Regions from separate parts of the Bacillus sp. JZ109 genome, predicted to be linked through region 1. Evidence: a T-box and tRNA genes for the amino acid it is inferred to sense, from the RefSeq annotation. Region 1 holds a T-box; the other regions hold tRNA genes.
The links. A T-box is a leader RNA that pairs with one kind of tRNA and senses whether it is charged. The one in region 1 lies ahead of ileS (isoleucine--tRNA ligase), so its partner is inferred to be a tRNA-Ile.
Positions count from the first base shown of each region.

Region 2: it has a tRNA-Ile gene. The T-box ahead of ileS (isoleucine--tRNA ligase) is inferred to sense a tRNA for this amino acid. The anticodon was not compared.
Region 3: it has a tRNA-Ile gene. The T-box ahead of ileS (isoleucine--tRNA ligase) is inferred to sense a tRNA for this amino acid. The anticodon was not compared.

Region 1 covers NZ_CP096388.1:2,466,301-2,472,333, reverse strand. The annotation lists gene pgeF (peptidoglycan editing factor PgeF) at 1-182, shown strand, start outside; gene M1D94_RS13000 (YggS family pyridoxal phosphate-dependent enzyme) at 189-881, shown strand; gene sepF (cell division protein SepF) at 878-1,333, shown strand; gene M1D94_RS12990 (YggT family protein) at 1,340-1,612, shown strand; gene M1D94_RS12985 (YlmH family RNA-binding protein) at 1,673-2,446, shown strand; gene divIVA (septum site-determining protein DivIVA) at 2,540-3,034, shown strand; T-box leader at 3,097-3,323, shown strand; gene ileS (isoleucine--tRNA ligase) at 3,376-6,033, shown strand, end outside.
Region 2 covers NZ_CP096388.1:4,070,404-4,076,436, reverse strand. The annotation lists gene M1D94_RS21530 (YbaB/EbfC family nucleoid-associated protein) at 1-8, shown strand, start outside; gene recR (recombination protein RecR) at 23-619, shown strand; gene M1D94_RS21520 (YaaL family protein) at 637-861, shown strand; gene bofA (sigma-K factor-processing regulator BofA) at 928-1,191, shown strand; rRNA gene M1D94_RS21510 (16S ribosomal RNA) at 1,437-2,986, shown strand; tRNA gene M1D94_RS21505 (tRNA-Ile) at 3,089-3,165, shown strand; tRNA gene M1D94_RS21500 (tRNA-Ala) at 3,177-3,252, shown strand; rRNA gene M1D94_RS21495 (23S ribosomal RNA) at 3,334-6,033, shown strand, end outside.
Region 3 covers NZ_CP096388.1:4,091,112-4,097,144, reverse strand. The annotation lists gene gyrA (DNA topoisomerase (ATP-hydrolyzing) subunit A) at 1-1,388, shown strand, start outside; rRNA gene M1D94_RS21625 (16S ribosomal RNA) at 1,677-3,226, shown strand; tRNA gene M1D94_RS21620 (tRNA-Ile) at 3,329-3,405, shown strand; tRNA gene M1D94_RS21615 (tRNA-Ala) at 3,417-3,492, shown strand; rRNA gene M1D94_RS21610 (23S ribosomal RNA) at 3,574-6,033, shown strand, end outside.

The DNA of each region.
Region 1 (6,033 bases):
AATATCAGCTTGATCTGAAAGAGCTGAACCGTCTTATACTGATGGACAGCGGTTTGGCAAGTGAACAAATTTCTGTCAGCGGTTTATGCACGGAAAGCGAGCCGTCTCTTTTCTATTCTCACCGCCGCGATCAGGGGAAAACTGGACGGATGATGTCCTTTATCGGAATGAAGGAGGCATAAAAGATCTTGCGTGTTGTTGATAATTTACGACATATAAACGAACGAATAAACGAAGCATGTAACAGATCGGGCCGCAGCTCCGATGAAGTTACGGTTATTGCAGTCACTAAATATGTATCGCCTGAAAGAGCACAGGAGGCAGTAGATGCTGGCATCACCTGCCTCGGAGAGAATCGGGATGCGGAACTGCTCCGCAAACAGGAATTGATGAAAGGGAATCCGGAATGGCATTTTATCGGCAGTCTGCAATCAAGAAAAGCAAAATCTGTCGTCAATGCGGTTTCCTATATCCATTCCCTAGACCGGCTCTCATTAGCGAAAGAAATTGAAAAACGGGCTGAAGGTACTGTACGATGCTTTGTGCAGGTCAATACCTCTCTTGAGCCTTCTAAACACGGCATGAAAAAAGAAGAAGTCATTCCATTCATACAGGAGCTTTCCGGTTTCGAACATATCCTTGTTGCCGGGCTGATGACAATGGCTCCGCTGACTGATGATCAAGATCAGATCAGAAGCTGTTTCAGGTCGCTGAGAGAACTCCGTGACCAGGTTCAGAAGCTGAACCAGCCGAACGCTCCGTGTACTGAACTGTCGATGGGCATGTCAAATGATTTTGAAATTGCAATTGAAGAAGGAGCTACTTATATTAGAATCGGCTCATCGTTAGTCGGAAATGAAACAGGGGGTGTACAGCAATGAGTATGAAAAATAAACTGAAAAACTTTTTCTCAATGGAAGATGAAGAATACGAATATGAATATATTGAGACAGAGCGGGAATCACATGAGGAGCATGAGCAAAAAGAAAAGCCGCCTTACAACGGGAATAAACCAGCGGGCAAACAGAATGTAGTGAGCTTGCAAAGTGTTCAGAAATCCTCTAAAGTGGTGTTGAGTGAGCCGCGCGTTTATGCGGAGGCGCAGGAAATAGCCGACCATTTGAAGAACCGGCGGGCAGTTGTCGTCAATCTTCAGCGGATACAGCATGACCAGGCGAAGCGGATTGTTGACTTTTTAAGCGGAACCGTTTATGCCATTGGCGGCGATATTCAAAGAATCGGCTCAGATATTTTCCTCTGCACGCCTGACAACGTAGATGTATCAGGCACAATTTCTGAGCTCATATCTGAAGACGAACATCAGAGGTGGTAAAGCGAGATGATCCTTTATCAAGTTTTTTCGGTTTTAAACTTATTAATCACAATATACTCATTTGCCCTGATCATATATATTTTTATGTCATGGGTGCCGAGTACGAGGGAAACAGCAGTCGGGCGTTTTTTGGCTTCGATTTGTGAACCATATCTCGAACCATTCAGAAAAATCATTCCTCCGATTGCAATGCTGGATATTTCACCAATCGTAGCAATACTTGTGCTTCGGTTTGCGACAACCGGCTTGTGGGGGCTTTATCGCATGATTGCGTTTTAATGTGACAGTTTGATAGGGGCTTGGCAGCAGCCAAGCCTCTTTACATAGAAGGGAAAGACGATGAGCGATATATATCAGCACTTCAGAAAAGACGAGCGGGCCTTTATTGATCAGGCGCTCGAATGGAAAAGAATTGTCCAGGAGCAGTACCGGATGAAGCTGACCGACTTTTTAGATCCCCGAGAGCAGGTCATCCTCTCTGCTGTTACGGGACAGGCTGACGTCGGGCTTGCTTTTTCCGGCGGCTATGACAGAGCGGAGCGGAAACGGGCGATTCTGTATCCAGAGTACATTACTCCGGAAGAATCGGATTTTGAATTGCAGGCGTTTAACGTCCGTTATGCTGACAAGTTTGTCTCAGTAGATCATCGTTCTCTGCTTGGTGCATTAATGGGCATAGGATTAAAGCGGCAAAAATTCGGTGACATCGTGTTTTCTGAGACAGCAGTGCAATTGATTGTCTCAGCCGATACCGCTGATTTTGTGGCTGCACAGCTGACCCAAGCAGGCAAAGCGGCGGTCAGCCTAGAGAAAATCGACTTGTCAGACCTTAACATTCCAGCAGTTGATGTCGAAATAAGAGATGACACGGTTTCTTCTTTAAGGCTTGACGCCGTCTGCGCCGCTATGAGCAGGCAATCCCGCCAAAAATCACAGACGCTTGTGAAAAACGGCCTTGTGAAAGTGAACTGGAAGGTGGTTGAAGATCCTTCATACATAGTCGCGGAAGGGGACATGCTGTCAATCAGAGGTTTTGGCCGGTGCAGCTTAACAAAAATCGAAGGGAAAACCAAAAAAGACAAATGGAGAGTTACGTTTGAACGACAAAAATAGTCGGTTTTTCAGTTTTTTTCTCCATCTGTGCGAAATTTGTTTTATAATGTGAACTAGATAACCGTACTGAAATGTAAAAATGGAGGTGGCATCATGCCATTAACGCCAAATGATATTCACAACAAGACGTTTACAAAAAGTTTTCGCGGATATGATGAAGATGAAGTAAATGAATTCCTAGCCCAAGTCAGAAAAGATTACGAAATTGTTCTCCGCAAGAAAACTGAGCTTGAAGCGAAAGTCAATGAGCTTGATGAAAGAATCGGACACTTTGCAAATATTGAGGAAACATTGAATAAATCAATTTTAGTTGCTCAAGAAGCGGCTGAAGACGTAAAACGCAATTCTCAAAAAGAGGCAAAGCTGATTGTTCGGGAAGCGGAGAAAAACGCTGATCGCATTATCAACGAATCGTTATCAAAATCAAGAAAAATTGCAATGGAAATTGAAGAGCTGAAAAAACAGTCTAAAGTGTTCAGAACACGTTTCCAAATGCTGATTGAAGCTCAGCTTGATCTTCTGAAAAATGACGATTGGGATCATCTCCTTGAGTATGAAGTCGACGCTGTATTTGAGGAAAAGGAATAAATTCTCTGATTATCTTGACATTTTCTTAGCTTGTCGAATATAATACGTTCATAAATTCAGATGAAAAAACGGTTGAAAGGGACAGTCATGTTTCCTTCAGGCCTTCATAGCGACCCGGAGATGGTGAGAGTCCGGGATGGCCGGAATCATGTAGATCAGCCCTTTAGTTTCCTTGCTGAACTCACAGTAGGTTAGGACGTTCATCACGTTACGATGCTCAAGAGGAAAAAGTGTATGCTTGCTTTTTCTAAAAGGGTGGTACCGCGAGATAAGCTTTCTCGTCCCTTATGGGATGAGAGGGCTTTTTTTATTTTCTGAAAAAATGCAGTGGAGGAATGAAAATGGATTTTAAAGACACGCTCTTAATGCCGAAAACAGATTTCCCGATGCGTGGAAATTTGCCAAACCGGGAGCCTGACATTCAAAAAAAATGGGAGGAAGAGGATATCTACCGTCTTGTTCAGGAACGGACGAAAGACCGCCCGAAATTTGTTTTACATGACGGACCTCCGTATGCAAACGGCGACATCCATATGGGCCATGCACTTAACAAGATTTTGAAAGACTTCATTGTCCGCTATAAATCAATGAGCGGCTACAACGCACCGTATGTGCCGGGCTGGGATACACACGGATTGCCAATTGAAACAGCTCTGACAAAAAACAAAAAGGTCAACCGCAAAGAAATGTCAGTAGCGGAATTCCGCAAACTATGCGAAGAGTACGCTTGGAAGCAAATCGAGGGACAGCGTGAGCAATTCAAACGTCTTGGTGTCCGCGGTGACTGGGAAAACCCATATGTGACATTAAAACCGGAATACGAAGCGCAGCAAATCCGCGTATTTGGTGAAATGGCAAAACGAGGCTACATTTACAAAGGCCTTAAACCGGTTAACTGGTCACCTTCAAGTGAGTCTGCTCTGGCTGAAGCCGAGATCGAATATCAAGACAAACGTTCAGCATCAATTTACGTCGCTTTTGGTGTAAAAGACGGAAAAGGCGTTCTTGAAAACGGCGAGCGCATCATCATTTGGACAACAACGCCTTGGACAATTCCGGCGAACCTCGGAATCTCAGTGCACCCTGATCTTGAGTACAGCGTGATTGCAGTAGGTGAAGACCGCTTTGTCGTAGCAAGTGCCTTAGTCGAAAATGTTGCATCGGCATGCGGATTTGATCAGTATGAAGTGACAAGAACGGTCAAAGGAAAAGACCTTGAGAACATTATCGCTGAACACCCGCTATATGGCAGAGACTCTCTCGTTATGCTTGGTGAACACGTAACAACTGATGCCGGAACAGGCTGTGTTCATACAGCGCCAGGACATGGGGAAGATGACTTTATCATCGGCCAAAAATACGGTTTAGATGTGCTTTGCCCGGTCGATGAAAAAGGTGTAATGACAAGCGAAGCTCCTGGCTTTGAAGGCATGTTTTATGATGATGCAAACAAAGCGATCACACAGCAGCTTGATGAAAAAGGCGCACTTGTGAAGCTTGAATTCATTACTCACTCTTATCCGCATGATTGGAGAACAAAAAAACCAACCATTTTCAGAGCGACAGCGCAATGGTTTGCGTCTATTAAAGATTTCAGATCAGACCTGCTGGATGCCATTAAAGAAACCAAATGGGTTCCTGAATGGGGCGAGCAGCGTTTGCACAACATGGTTCGGGACCGCGGAGACTGGTGTATTTCCAGACAGCGTGCGTGGGGCGTGCCGATTCCGGTATTTTATGCCGAAAATGGAGAACCAATTATTACGGATGAAACCATTGAACATGTTTCTGAATTGTTCAGACAGCACGGATCAAACATTTGGTTTGAAAAAGAAGCAAAGGATCTTCTTCCGGAAGGCTTTACGCATCCTGGCAGCCCGAACGGCACATTTACAAAAGAACAGGATATCATGGATGTTTGGTTTGATTCAGGCTCTTCACATCAAGCAGTGCTTGAAGAACGTGATGACCTCGTTCGCCCGGCTGATCTATACCTAGAGGGATCTGACCAATATCGCGGCTGGTTTAACTCTTCTCTTTCTACAGCAGTAGCCGTAACAGGGAAAGCGCCGTATAAAGGTGTGCTCAGCCATGGGTTCGCACTGGATGGAGAAGGACGCAAGATGAGTAAATCAATCGGTAACGTTGTTGTTCCGGCTAAAGTTATGAAACAGCTTGGTGCCGACATCTTAAGATTATGGGTATCTTCAGTGGATTATCAGGCGGACGTTCGCGTGTCTGACGCCATTCTAAAGCAGGTTGCGGAAGTATATCGTAAAATCCGCAACACGTTCCGTTTCCTTCACGGCAACCTTTTCGATTTTGATCCAAAAACAAATGCGGTGGCTGTCGAAGATCTTCGTGAAGTGGATCAGTATATGCTGATTAAGCTGAACAAGCTGATTGATAAAGTGAAAAAAGCGTATGATGAGTACGAATTTGCGGTTGTGTATCACAGCATTCATAATTTCTGCACAATCGAATTGAGCTCATTCTACCTTGATTTTGCAAAAGATATTGTCTACATCGAGCATGCGGATCATCCGGATAGACGCAGCATGCAGACAGTATTCTACGAAACGCTTCTTGCATTAGTGAAGCTTTCAGCGCCTATCCTTCCACATACGGCAGACGAATTGTGGTCTCATTTAACATTTGTTGAAGAGCAGAGCGTTCAGCTGACCGATATGCCGGAAACAATCGCGGTTCCAAACAGTGAAGTGACTGAAGAAAAATTTGACCGCTTTATGGCTCTTCGTGATGACGTGCTAAAAGCGTTAGAAACTGCGCGAAATGAAAAAATTATCGGTAAATCTTTGGAAGCAAACCTGAAATTGTATCCAAACAAAGAAAACAAAGAGCTCTTGGCTTCCATAAAAGAAAACCTTTCTCAGCTGTTTATTGTGTCTGAACTGACAATCAGCGAAGAAAATGATGCGCCGAACGATGCGCAAAGCTTTGCGACGGGTAAAATCGCTGTCGAGAAAGCGGAAGGCGAA
Region 2 (6,033 bases), 1.6 Mb from region 1:
TATTCTAGGGGGATAAAAGAACATGCAATATCCTGAACCAATATCAAAGCTGATTGACAGCTTTATGAAATTGCCAGGGATCGGACCGAAAACAGCGGTTCGTCTGGCTTTTTTTGTTCTAGGTATGAAAGAAGATGTAGTATTAGATTTTGCGAAAGCATTAGTAAATGCGAAACGCAACCTGACATATTGTTCAGTTTGCGGGCATATTACAGATCAGGACCCTTGCTATATATGTGAAGATACGCGCAGGGATAAGTCTGTTATCTGTGTTGTGCAAGACCCTAAAGACGTTATCGCTATGGAGAAAATGAAGGAATACAACGGACAGTATCACGTTCTTCACGGCGCTATTTCTCCAATGGACGGCATCGGACCGGAGGATATTAAAATACCAGAATTGTTAAAACGATTACAGGATGATCAAGTGACAGAAGTGATCCTCGCGACAAACCCTAATATAGAAGGGGAAGCAACAGCGATGTATATATCAAGGCTCCTCAAGCCGTCTGGTATTAAGCTCTCCCGTATTGCCCACGGACTGCCCGTCGGCGGTGATTTGGAATATGCTGATGAGGTCACTCTTTCTAAAGCACTTGAAGGAAGACGTGAATTGTAAGGAGGAAAAAGCGATCCATGGGTTTTCTTCGCAAGAAAACATTAAGAAGAGAGTTTGATGAAAAACTAACCGAGCAGCTTTTTAAGCAAAAGGAAGAGTGGAACAGGCAAAAAAAGCTGGTTGAAAAAAGCTTAGAACCGTCTGCTGAAGTGTTATACGAACTGAAAGTAGCTGAAGCGAAGTATTTTTTTTACTTAAGGGAAGCGAAGCAGCGAAATTTAAAAATCAGCCGGTGGAAGTAAGTGGTCTAAACTCCTGGATCTTCTCATAAGCTTGTACTAGAACAAGCGAAGGAGATGAGAAGATTCATGGAGCCTATTTTTATTATTGGGATTATTTTAGGACTGGTTATTCTTCTTTTTTTATCAGGTTCAGCTGCGAAGCCTTTAAAGTGGATTGGCATCACAGCTGTTAAATTTGTGGCAGGTGCTTTGCTGCTGGTTTGTGTAAATATGTTTGGCGGCAGTCTTGGCATTCATGTGCCGATTAATCTGGTTACAACAGCTATCAGCGGAATTTTAGGAATACCCGGAATAGCTGCGTTAGTCGTCATTAAGCAATTTATCATTTAATTGATATTATGTATTGACTTAGACAACTGAAGGTGTTATTCTAATATACGTCGCTGATGACGAACAGCTTTTTTGAAAAGAAAATGCTAAAAAGTTGTTGACAGTAGCGGCGGTAAATGTTATGATAATAAAGTCGCTTAAACGAGCGGTAAACAAAGTTCTTTGAAAACTAAACAAGACAAAACGTACCTGTTAATTCAGTTTTTAAAAATCGCACAGCGATGTGCGTAGTCAGTCAAACTACTTTATCGGAGAGTTTGATCCTGGCTCAGGACGAACGCTGGCGGCGTGCCTAATACATGCAAGTCGAGCGGACAGATGGGAGCTTGCTCCCTGATGTTAGCGGCGGACGGGTGAGTAACACGTGGGTAACCTGCCTGTAAGACTGGGATAACTCCGGGAAACCGGGGCTAATACCGGATGGTTGTTTGAACCGCATGGTTCAAACATAAAAGGTGGCTTCGGCTACCACTTACAGATGGACCCGCGGCGCATTAGCTAGTTGGTGAGGTAACGGCTCACCAAGGCGACGATGCGTAGCCGACCTGAGAGGGTGATCGGCCACACTGGGACTGAGACACGGCCCAGACTCCTACGGGAGGCAGCAGTAGGGAATCTTCCGCAATGGACGAAAGTCTGACGGAGCAACGCCGCGTGAGTGATGAAGGTTTTCGGATCGTAAAGCTCTGTTGTTAGGGAAGAACAAGTACCGTTCGAATAGGGCGGTACCTTGACGGTACCTAACCAGAAAGCCACGGCTAACTACGTGCCAGCAGCCGCGGTAATACGTAGGTGGCAAGCGTTGTCCGGAATTATTGGGCGTAAAGGGCTCGCAGGCGGTTTCTTAAGTCTGATGTGAAAGCCCCCGGCTCAACCGGGGAGGGTCATTGGAAACTGGGGAACTTGAGTGCAGAAGAGGAGAGTGGAATTCCACGTGTAGCGGTGAAATGCGTAGAGATGTGGAGGAACACCAGTGGCGAAGGCGACTCTCTGGTCTGTAACTGACGCTGAGGAGCGAAAGCGTGGGGAGCGAACAGGATTAGATACCCTGGTAGTCCACGCCGTAAACGATGAGTGCTAAGTGTTAGGGGGTTTCCGCCCCTTAGTGCTGCAGCTAACGCATTAAGCACTCCGCCTGGGGAGTACGGTCGCAAGACTGAAACTCAAAGGAATTGACGGGGGCCCGCACAAGCGGTGGAGCATGTGGTTTAATTCGAAGCAACGCGAAGAACCTTACCAGGTCTTGACATCCTCTGACAATCCTAGAGATAGGACGTCCCCTTCGGGGGCAGAGTGACAGGTGGTGCATGGTTGTCGTCAGCTCGTGTCGTGAGATGTTGGGTTAAGTCCCGCAACGAGCGCAACCCTTGATCTTAGTTGCCAGCATTCAGTTGGGCACTCTAAGGTGACTGCCGGTGACAAACCGGAGGAAGGTGGGGATGACGTCAAATCATCATGCCCCTTATGACCTGGGCTACACACGTGCTACAATGGACAGAACAAAGGGCAGCGAAACCGCGAGGTTAAGCCAATCCCACAAATCTGTTCTCAGTTCGGATCGCAGTCTGCAACTCGACTGCGTGAAGCTGGAATCGCTAGTAATCGCGGATCAGCATGCCGCGGTGAATACGTTCCCGGGCCTTGTACACACCGCCCGTCACACCACGAGAGTTTGTAACACCCGAAGTCGGTGAGGTAACCTTTTAGGAGCCAGCCGCCGAAGGTGGGACAGATGATTGGGGTGAAGTCGTAACAAGGTAGCCGTATCGGAAGGTGCGGCTGGATCACCTCCTTTCTAAGGATATTTTACGGAATATAAGACCTTGGGTCTTATAAACAGAACGTTCCCTGTCTTGTTTAGTTTTGAAGGAACTTTGTTCCTTGAATAAGTTAAGATGGGCCTGTAGCTCAGCTGGTTAGAGCGCACGCCTGATAAGCGTGAGGTCGGTGGTTCGAGTCCACTCAGGCCCACCATCTTATATAACGGGGCCTTAGCTCAGCTGGGAGAGCGCCTGCTTTGCACGCAGGAGGTCAGCGGTTCGATCCCGCTAGGCTCCACCAACGTGTTCTTTGAAAACTAGATAACAGTAGACATCACATTCAATTAGTAATACAAGATATCACATAGTGATTCTTTTTAACGGTTAAGTTAGAAAGGGCGCACGGTGGATGCCTTGGCACTAGGAGCCGATGAAGGACGGGACGAACACCGATATGCTTCGGGGAGCTGTAAGCAAGCTTTGATCCGGAGATTTCCGAATGGGGAAACCCACCACTCGTAATGGAGTGGTATCCATATCTGAATTCATAGGATATGAGAAGGCAGACCCGGGGAACTGAAACATCTAAGTACCCGGAGGAAGAGAAAGCAAATGCGATTCCCTGAGTAGCGGCGAGCGAAACGGGATTAGCCCAAACCAAGAGGCTTGCCTCTTGGGGTTGTAGGACACTCTGTACGGAGTTACAAAGGAACGAGGTAGATGAAGAGGTCTGGAAAGGCCCGCCATAGGAGGTAACAGCCCTGTAGTCAAAACTTCGTTCTCTCCTGAGTGGATCCTGAGTACGGCGGAACACGTGAAATTCCGTCGGAATCCGGGAGGACCATCTCCCAAGGCTAAATACTCCCTAGTGACCGATAGTGAACCAGTACCGTGAGGGAAAGGTGAAAAGCACCCCGGAAGGGGAGTGAAAGAGATCCTGAAACCGTGTGCCTACAAGTAGTCAGAGCCCGTTAACGGGTGATGGCGTGCCTTTTGTAGAATGAACCGGCGAGTTACGATCCCGTGCAAGGTTAAGCAGAAGATGCGGAGCCGCAGCGAAAGCGAGTCTGAATAGGGCGCATGAGTACGTGGTCGTAGACCCGAAACCAGGTGATCTACCCATGTCCAGGGTGAAGTTCAGGTAACACTGAATGGAGGCCCGAACCCACGCACGTTGAAAAGTGCGGGGATGAGGTGTGGGTAGGGGTGAAATGCCAATCGAACCTGGAGATAGCTGGTTCTCTCCGAAATAGCTTTAGGGCTAGCCTCAAGGTAAGAGTCTTGGAGGTAGAGCACTGATTGGACTAGGGGCCCCTACCGGGTTACCGAATTCAGTCAAACTCCGAATGCCAATGACTTATCCTTGGGAGTCAGACTGCGAGTGATAAGATCCGTAGTCGAAAGGGAAACAGCCCAGACCGCCAGCTAAGGTCCCAAAGTATACGTTAAGTGGAAAAGGATGTGGAGTTGCTTAGACAACCAGGATGTTGGCTTAGAAGCAGCCACCATTTAAAGAGTGCGTAATAGCTCACTGGTCGAGTGACTCTGCGCCGAAAATGTACCGGGGCTAAACGTATCACCGAAGCTGCGGACTGTTCTTCGAACAGTGGTAGGAGAGCGTTCTAAGGGCTGTGAAGCCAGACCGGAAGGACTGGTGGAGCGCTTAGAAGTGAGAATGCCGGTATGAGTAGCGAAAGAGGGGTGAGAATCCCCTCCACCGAATGCCTAAGGTTTCCTGAGGAAGGCTCGTCCGCTCAGGGTTAGTCGGGACCTAAGCCGAGGCCGAAAGGCGTAGGCGATGGACAACAGGTTGATATTCCTGTACCACCTCCTCACCATTTGAGCAATGGGGGGACGCAGGAGGATAGGGTAAGCGCGGTATTGGATATCCGCGTCCAAGCAGTTAGGCTGGGAAATAGGCAAATCCGTTTCCCATAAGGCTGAGCTGTGATGGCGAGCGAAATATAGTAGCGAAGTTCCTGATTCCACACTGCCAAGAAAAGCCTCTAGCGAGGTGAGAGGTGCCCGTACCGCAAACCGACACAGGTAGGCGAGGAGAGAATCCTAAGGTGATCGAGAGAACTCTCGTTAAGGAACTCGGCAAAATGACCCCGTAACTTCGGGAGAAGGGGTGCTCTGTTAGGGTGCAAGCCCGAGAGAGCCGCAGTGAATAGGCCCAGGCGACTGTTTAGCAAAAACACAGGTCTCTGCGAAGCCGTAAGGCGAAGTATAGGGGCTGACGCCTGCCCGGTGCTGGAAGGTTAAGAGGAGCGCTTAGCGTAAGCGAAGGTGCGAATTGAAGCCCCAGTAAACGGCGGCCGTAACTATAACGGTCCTAAGGTAGCGAAATTCCTTGTCGGGTAAGTTCCGACCCGCACGAAAGGCGCAACGATCTGGGCACTGTCTCAACGAGAGACTCGGTGAAATTATAGTACCTGTGAAGATGCAGGTTACCCGCGACAGGACGGAAAGACCCCGTGGAGCTTTACTGCAGCCTGATATTGAATGTTGGTACAGCTTGTACAGGATAGGTAGGAGCCTTGGAAACCGGAGCGCCAGCTTCGGTGGAGGCATCGGTGGGATACTACCCTGGCTGTATTGACCTTCTAACCCGCCGCCCTTATCGGGCGGGGAGACAGTGTCAGGTGGGCAGTTTGACTGGGGCGGTCGCCTCCTAAAAGGTAACGGAGGCGCCCAAAGGTTCCCTCAGAATGGTTGGAAATCATTCGCAGAGTGTAAAGGCACAAGGGAGCTTGACTGCGAGACCTACAAGTCGAGCAGGGACGAAAGTCGGGCTTAGTGATCCGGTGGTTCCGCATGGAAGGGCCATCGCTCAACGGATAAAAGCTACCCCGGGGATAACAGGCTTATCTCCCCCAAGAGTCCACATCGACGGGGAGGTTTGGCACCTCGATGTCGGCTCATCGCATCCTGGGGCTGTAGTCGGTCCCAAGGGTTGGGCTGTTCGCCCATTAAAGCGGTACGCGAGCTGGGTTCAGAACGTCGTGAGACAGTTCGGTCCCTATCCGTCGCGGGCGCAGGAAATTTGAGAGGAGCTGTCCTTAGTACGAGAGGACCGGGA
Region 3 (6,033 bases), 1.6 Mb from region 1:
TTGTCATTAGACGCCGTACTGCTTATGAATTGCGTAAAGCAGAAGCGAGAGCTCATATCTTGGAAGGATTGAGAGTTGCACTGGATCATCTCGATGCAGTTATCTCCCTTATCCGTAATTCTCAAACGGCTGAAATTGCGAGAACAGGTTTAATTGAACAATTCTCACTGACAGAGAAGCAAGCACAAGCGATCCTTGACATGAGGCTCCAGCGTTTAACGGGACTGGAACGTGAAAAGATCGAAGAAGAATACCAATCTCTTGTTAAATTAATTGCAGAGCTAAAAGACATCTTGGCAAATGAATATAAAGTGCTTGAGATCATTCGTGAAGAACTCACGGAAATCAAAGAGCGTTTTAACGATGAAAGACGTACTGAGATCGTCACTTCTGGACTGGAGACAATTGAAGATGAAGATCTCATCGAGAGAGAAAATATCGTAGTTACTCTGACGCACAACGGATACGTCAAACGTCTTCCTGCATCAACTTACCGCAGTCAAAAACGGGGCGGAAAAGGTGTACAAGGTATGGGAACAAACGAAGATGATTTCGTTGAACATTTGATCTCTACGTCAACTCATGACACGATTCTCTTCTTCTCGAACAAGGGGAAAGTGTATCGTGCAAAAGGGTATGAAATCCCTGAATACGGCAGAACGGCAAAAGGAATCCCGATTATTAACCTGCTGGAGGTAGAAAAGGGTGAGTGGATCAACGCGATTATTCCAGTCACGGAATTCAATGCGGAGCTTTACCTTTTCTTCACTACAAAGCATGGGGTTTCAAAACGAACATCGCTATCTCAATTCGCTAATATCCGCAACAATGGTCTAATTGCTCTGAGTCTTCGTGAAGATGATGAACTGATGGGTGTACGTCTGACTGACGGCACAAAACAAATCATCATTGGAACGAAAAACGGTTTACTGATCCGTTTCCCTGAAACAGATGTCCGAGAGATGGGAAGAACTGCGGCGGGCGTAAAAGGCATCACTCTGACGGATGACGACGTTGTTGTCGGCATGGAGATTTTAGAGGAAGAATCACACGTCCTTATCGTAACTGAAAAAGGGTACGGAAAACGAACTCCGGCTGAAGAGTACAGAACCCAAAGCCGGGGCGGAAAAGGACTCAAAACAGCGAAAATCACCGAGAACAACGGCCAACTAGTAGCAGTGAAAGCTACTAAAGGTGAAGAGGACTTAATGATTATTACAGCTAGCGGCGTACTCATCAGAATGGACATCAATGATATCTCCATCACCGGACGTGTCACTCAAGGTGTGCGTCTCATCAGAATGGCAGAAGAAGAGCATGTTGCTACAGTAGCTTTAGTAGAGAAAAACGAAGAAGATGAGAATGAAGAAGAACAAGAAGAAGTGTGAAAAAAAGCGCAGCTGAAATAGCTGTGCTTTTTTTGTCATAACCCTTTACAGTCATAAAAATTATGGTATAATCATTTCTGTTGTCTTTTTAAAGACACAAGCATGACCATTATGACTAGTAAAAACTTTTTTAAAAAAGTATTGACCTAGTTAACTAAAAATGTTACTATTAAGTAGTCGCTTCGAGAGAAGCACACAAAGTTCTTTGAAAACTAAACAAGACAAAACGTACCTGTTAATTCATTTTTTATAAATCGCACAGCGATGTGCGTAGTCAGTCAAACTACTTTATCGGAGAGTTTGATCCTGGCTCAGGACGAACGCTGGCGGCGTGCCTAATACATGCAAGTCGAGCGGACAGATGGGAGCTTGCTCCCTGATGTTAGCGGCGGACGGGTGAGTAACACGTGGGTAACCTGCCTGTAAGACTGGGATAACTCCGGGAAACCGGGGCTAATACCGGATGGTTGTTTGAACCGCATGGTTCAAACATAAAAGGTGGCTTCGGCTACCACTTACAGATGGACCCGCGGCGCATTAGCTAGTTGGTGAGGTAACGGCTCACCAAGGCGACGATGCGTAGCCGACCTGAGAGGGTGATCGGCCACACTGGGACTGAGACACGGCCCAGACTCCTACGGGAGGCAGCAGTAGGGAATCTTCCGCAATGGACGAAAGTCTGACGGAGCAACGCCGCGTGAGTGATGAAGGTTTTCGGATCGTAAAGCTCTGTTGTTAGGGAAGAACAAGTACCGTTCGAATAGGGCGGTACCTTGACGGTACCTAACCAGAAAGCCACGGCTAACTACGTGCCAGCAGCCGCGGTAATACGTAGGTGGCAAGCGTTGTCCGGAATTATTGGGCGTAAAGGGCTCGCAGGCGGTTTCTTAAGTCTGATGTGAAAGCCCCCGGCTCAACCGGGGAGGGTCATTGGAAACTGGGGAACTTGAGTGCAGAAGAGGAGAGTGGAATTCCACGTGTAGCGGTGAAATGCGTAGAGATGTGGAGGAACACCAGTGGCGAAGGCGACTCTCTGGTCTGTAACTGACGCTGAGGAGCGAAAGCGTGGGGAGCGAACAGGATTAGATACCCTGGTAGTCCACGCCGTAAACGATGAGTGCTAAGTGTTAGGGGGTTTCCGCCCCTTAGTGCTGCAGCTAACGCATTAAGCACTCCGCCTGGGGAGTACGGTCGCAAGACTGAAACTCAAAGGAATTGACGGGGGCCCGCACAAGCGGTGGAGCATGTGGTTTAATTCGAAGCAACGCGAAGAACCTTACCAGGTCTTGACATCCTCTGACAATCCTAGAGATAGGACGTCCCCTTCGGGGGCAGAGTGACAGGTGGTGCATGGTTGTCGTCAGCTCGTGTCGTGAGATGTTGGGTTAAGTCCCGCAACGAGCGCAACCCTTGATCTTAGTTGCCAGCATTCAGTTGGGCACTCTAAGGTGACTGCCGGTGACAAACCGGAGGAAGGTGGGGATGACGTCAAATCATCATGCCCCTTATGACCTGGGCTACACACGTGCTACAATGGACAGAACAAAGGGCAGCGAAACCGCGAGGTTAAGCCAATCCCACAAATCTGTTCTCAGTTCGGATCGCAGTCTGCAACTCGACTGCGTGAAGCTGGAATCGCTAGTAATCGCGGATCAGCATGCCGCGGTGAATACGTTCCCGGGCCTTGTACACACCGCCCGTCACACCACGAGAGTTTGTAACACCCGAAGTCGGTGAGGTAACCTTTTAGGAGCCAGCCGCCGAAGGTGGGACAGATGATTGGGGTGAAGTCGTAACAAGGTAGCCGTATCGGAAGGTGCGGCTGGATCACCTCCTTTCTAAGGATATTTTACGGAATATAAGACCTTGGGTCTTATAAACAGAACGTTCCCTGTCTTGTTTAGTTTTGAAGGAACTTTGTTCCTTGAATAAGTTAAGATGGGCCTGTAGCTCAGCTGGTTAGAGCGCACGCCTGATAAGCGTGAGGTCGGTGGTTCGAGTCCACTCAGGCCCACCATCTTATATAACGGGGCCTTAGCTCAGCTGGGAGAGCGCCTGCTTTGCACGCAGGAGGTCAGCGGTTCGATCCCGCTAGGCTCCACCAACGTGTTCTTTGAAAACTAGATAACAGTAGACATCACATTCAATTAGTAACACAAGATATCACATAGTGATTCTTTTTAACGGTTAAGTTAGAAAGGGCGCACGGTGGATGCCTTGGCACTAGGAGCCGATGAAGGACGGGACGAACACCGATATGCTTCGGGGAGCTGTAAGCAAGCTTTGATCCGGAGATTTCCGAATGGGGAAACCCACCACTCGTAATGGAGTGGTATCCATATCTGAATTCATAGGATATGAGAAGGCAGACCCGGGGAACTGAAACATCTAAGTACCCGGAGGAAGAGAAAGCAAATGCGATTCCCTGAGTAGCGGCGAGCGAAACGGGATTAGCCCAAACCAAGAGGCTTGCCTCTTGGGGTTGTAGGACACTCTGTACGGAGTTACAAAGGAACGAGGTAGATGAAGAGGTCTGGAAAGGCCCGCCATAGGAGGTAACAGCCCTGTAGTCAAAACTTCGTTCTCTCCTGAGTGGATCCTGAGTACGGCGGAACACGTGAAATTCCGTCGGAATCCGGGAGGACCATCTCCCAAGGCTAAATACTCCCTAGTGACCGATAGTGAACCAGTACCGTGAGGGAAAGGTGAAAAGCACCCCGGAAGGGGAGTGAAAGAGATCCTGAAACCGTGTGCCTACAAGTAGTCAGAGCCCGTTAACGGGTGATGGCGTGCCTTTTGTAGAATGAACCGGCGAGTTACGATCCCGTGCAAGGTTAAGCAGAAGATGCGGAGCCGCAGCGAAAGCGAGTCTGAATAGGGCGCATGAGTACGTGGTCGTAGACCCGAAACCAGGTGATCTACCCATGTCCAGGGTGAAGTTCAGGTAACACTGAATGGAGGCCCGAACCCACGCACGTTGAAAAGTGCGGGGATGAGGTGTGGGTAGGGGTGAAATGCCAATCGAACCTGGAGATAGCTGGTTCTCTCCGAAATAGCTTTAGGGCTAGCCTCAAGGTAAGAGTCTTGGAGGTAGAGCACTGATTGGACTAGGGGCCCCTACCGGGTTACCGAATTCAGTCAAACTCCGAATGCCAATGACTTATCCTTGGGAGTCAGACTGCGAGTGATAAGATCCGTAGTCGAAAGGGAAACAGCCCAGACCGCCAGCTAAGGTCCCAAAGTATACGTTAAGTGGAAAAGGATGTGGAGTTGCTTAGACAACCAGGATGTTGGCTTAGAAGCAGCCACCATTTAAAGAGTGCGTAATAGCTCACTGGTCGAGTGACTCTGCGCCGAAAATGTACCGGGGCTAAACGTATCACCGAAGCTGCGGACTGTTCTTCGAACAGTGGTAGGAGAGCGTTCTAAGGGCTGTGAAGCCAGACCGGAAGGACTGGTGGAGCGCTTAGAAGTGAGAATGCCGGTATGAGTAGCGAAAGAGGGGTGAGAATCCCCTCCACCGAATGCCTAAGGTTTCCTGAGGAAGGCTCGTCCGCTCAGGGTTAGTCGGGACCTAAGCCGAGGCCGAAAGGCGTAGGCGATGGACAACAGGTTGATATTCCTGTACCACCTCCTCACCATTTGAGCAATGGGGGGACGCAGGAGGATAGGGTAAGCGCGGTATTGGATATCCGCGTCCAAGCAGTTAGGCTGGGAAATAGGCAAATCCGTTTCCCATAAGGCTGAGCTGTGATGGCGAGCGAAATATAGTAGCGAAGTTCCTGATTCCACACTGCCAAGAAAAGCCTCTAGCGAGGTGAGAGGTGCCCGTACCGCAAACCGACACAGGTAGGCGAGGAGAGAATCCTAAGGTGATCGAGAGAACTCTCGTTAAGGAACTCGGCAAAATGACCCCGTAACTTCGGGAGAAGGGGTGCTCTGTTAGGGTGCAAGCCCGAGAGAGCCGCAGTGAATAGGCCCAGGCGACTGTTTAGCAAAAACACAGGTCTCTGCGAAGCCGTAAGGCGAAGTATAGGGGCTGACGCCTGCCCGGTGCTGGAAGGTTAAGAGGAGCGCTTAGCGTAAGCGAAGGTGCGAATTGAAGCCCCAGTAAACGGCGGCCGTAACTATAACGGTCCTAAGGTAGCGAAATTCCTTGTCGGGTAAGTTCCGACCCGCACGAAAGGCGCAACGATCTGGGCACTGTCTCAACGAGAGACTCGGTGAAATTATAGTACCTGTGAAGATGCAGGTTACCCGCGACAGGACGGAAAGACCCCGTGGAGCTTTACTGCAGCCTGATATTGAATGTTGGTACAGCTTGTACAGGATAGGTAGGAGCCTTGGAAACCGGAGCGCCAGCTTCGGTGGAGGCATCGGTGGGATACTACCCTGGCTGTATTGACCTTCTAACCCGCCGCCCTTATCGGGCGGGGAGACAGTGTCAGGTGGGCAGTTTGACTGGGGCGGTCGCCTCCTAAAAGGTAACGGAGGCGCCCAAAGGTTCCCTCAGAATGGTTGGAAATCATTCGCAGAGTGTAAAGGCACAAGGGAGCTTGACTGCGAGACCTACAAGTCGAGCAGGGACGAAAGTCGGGCTTAGTGATCCGGTGGTTCCGCATGGAAGGGCCATCGCTCAACGGAT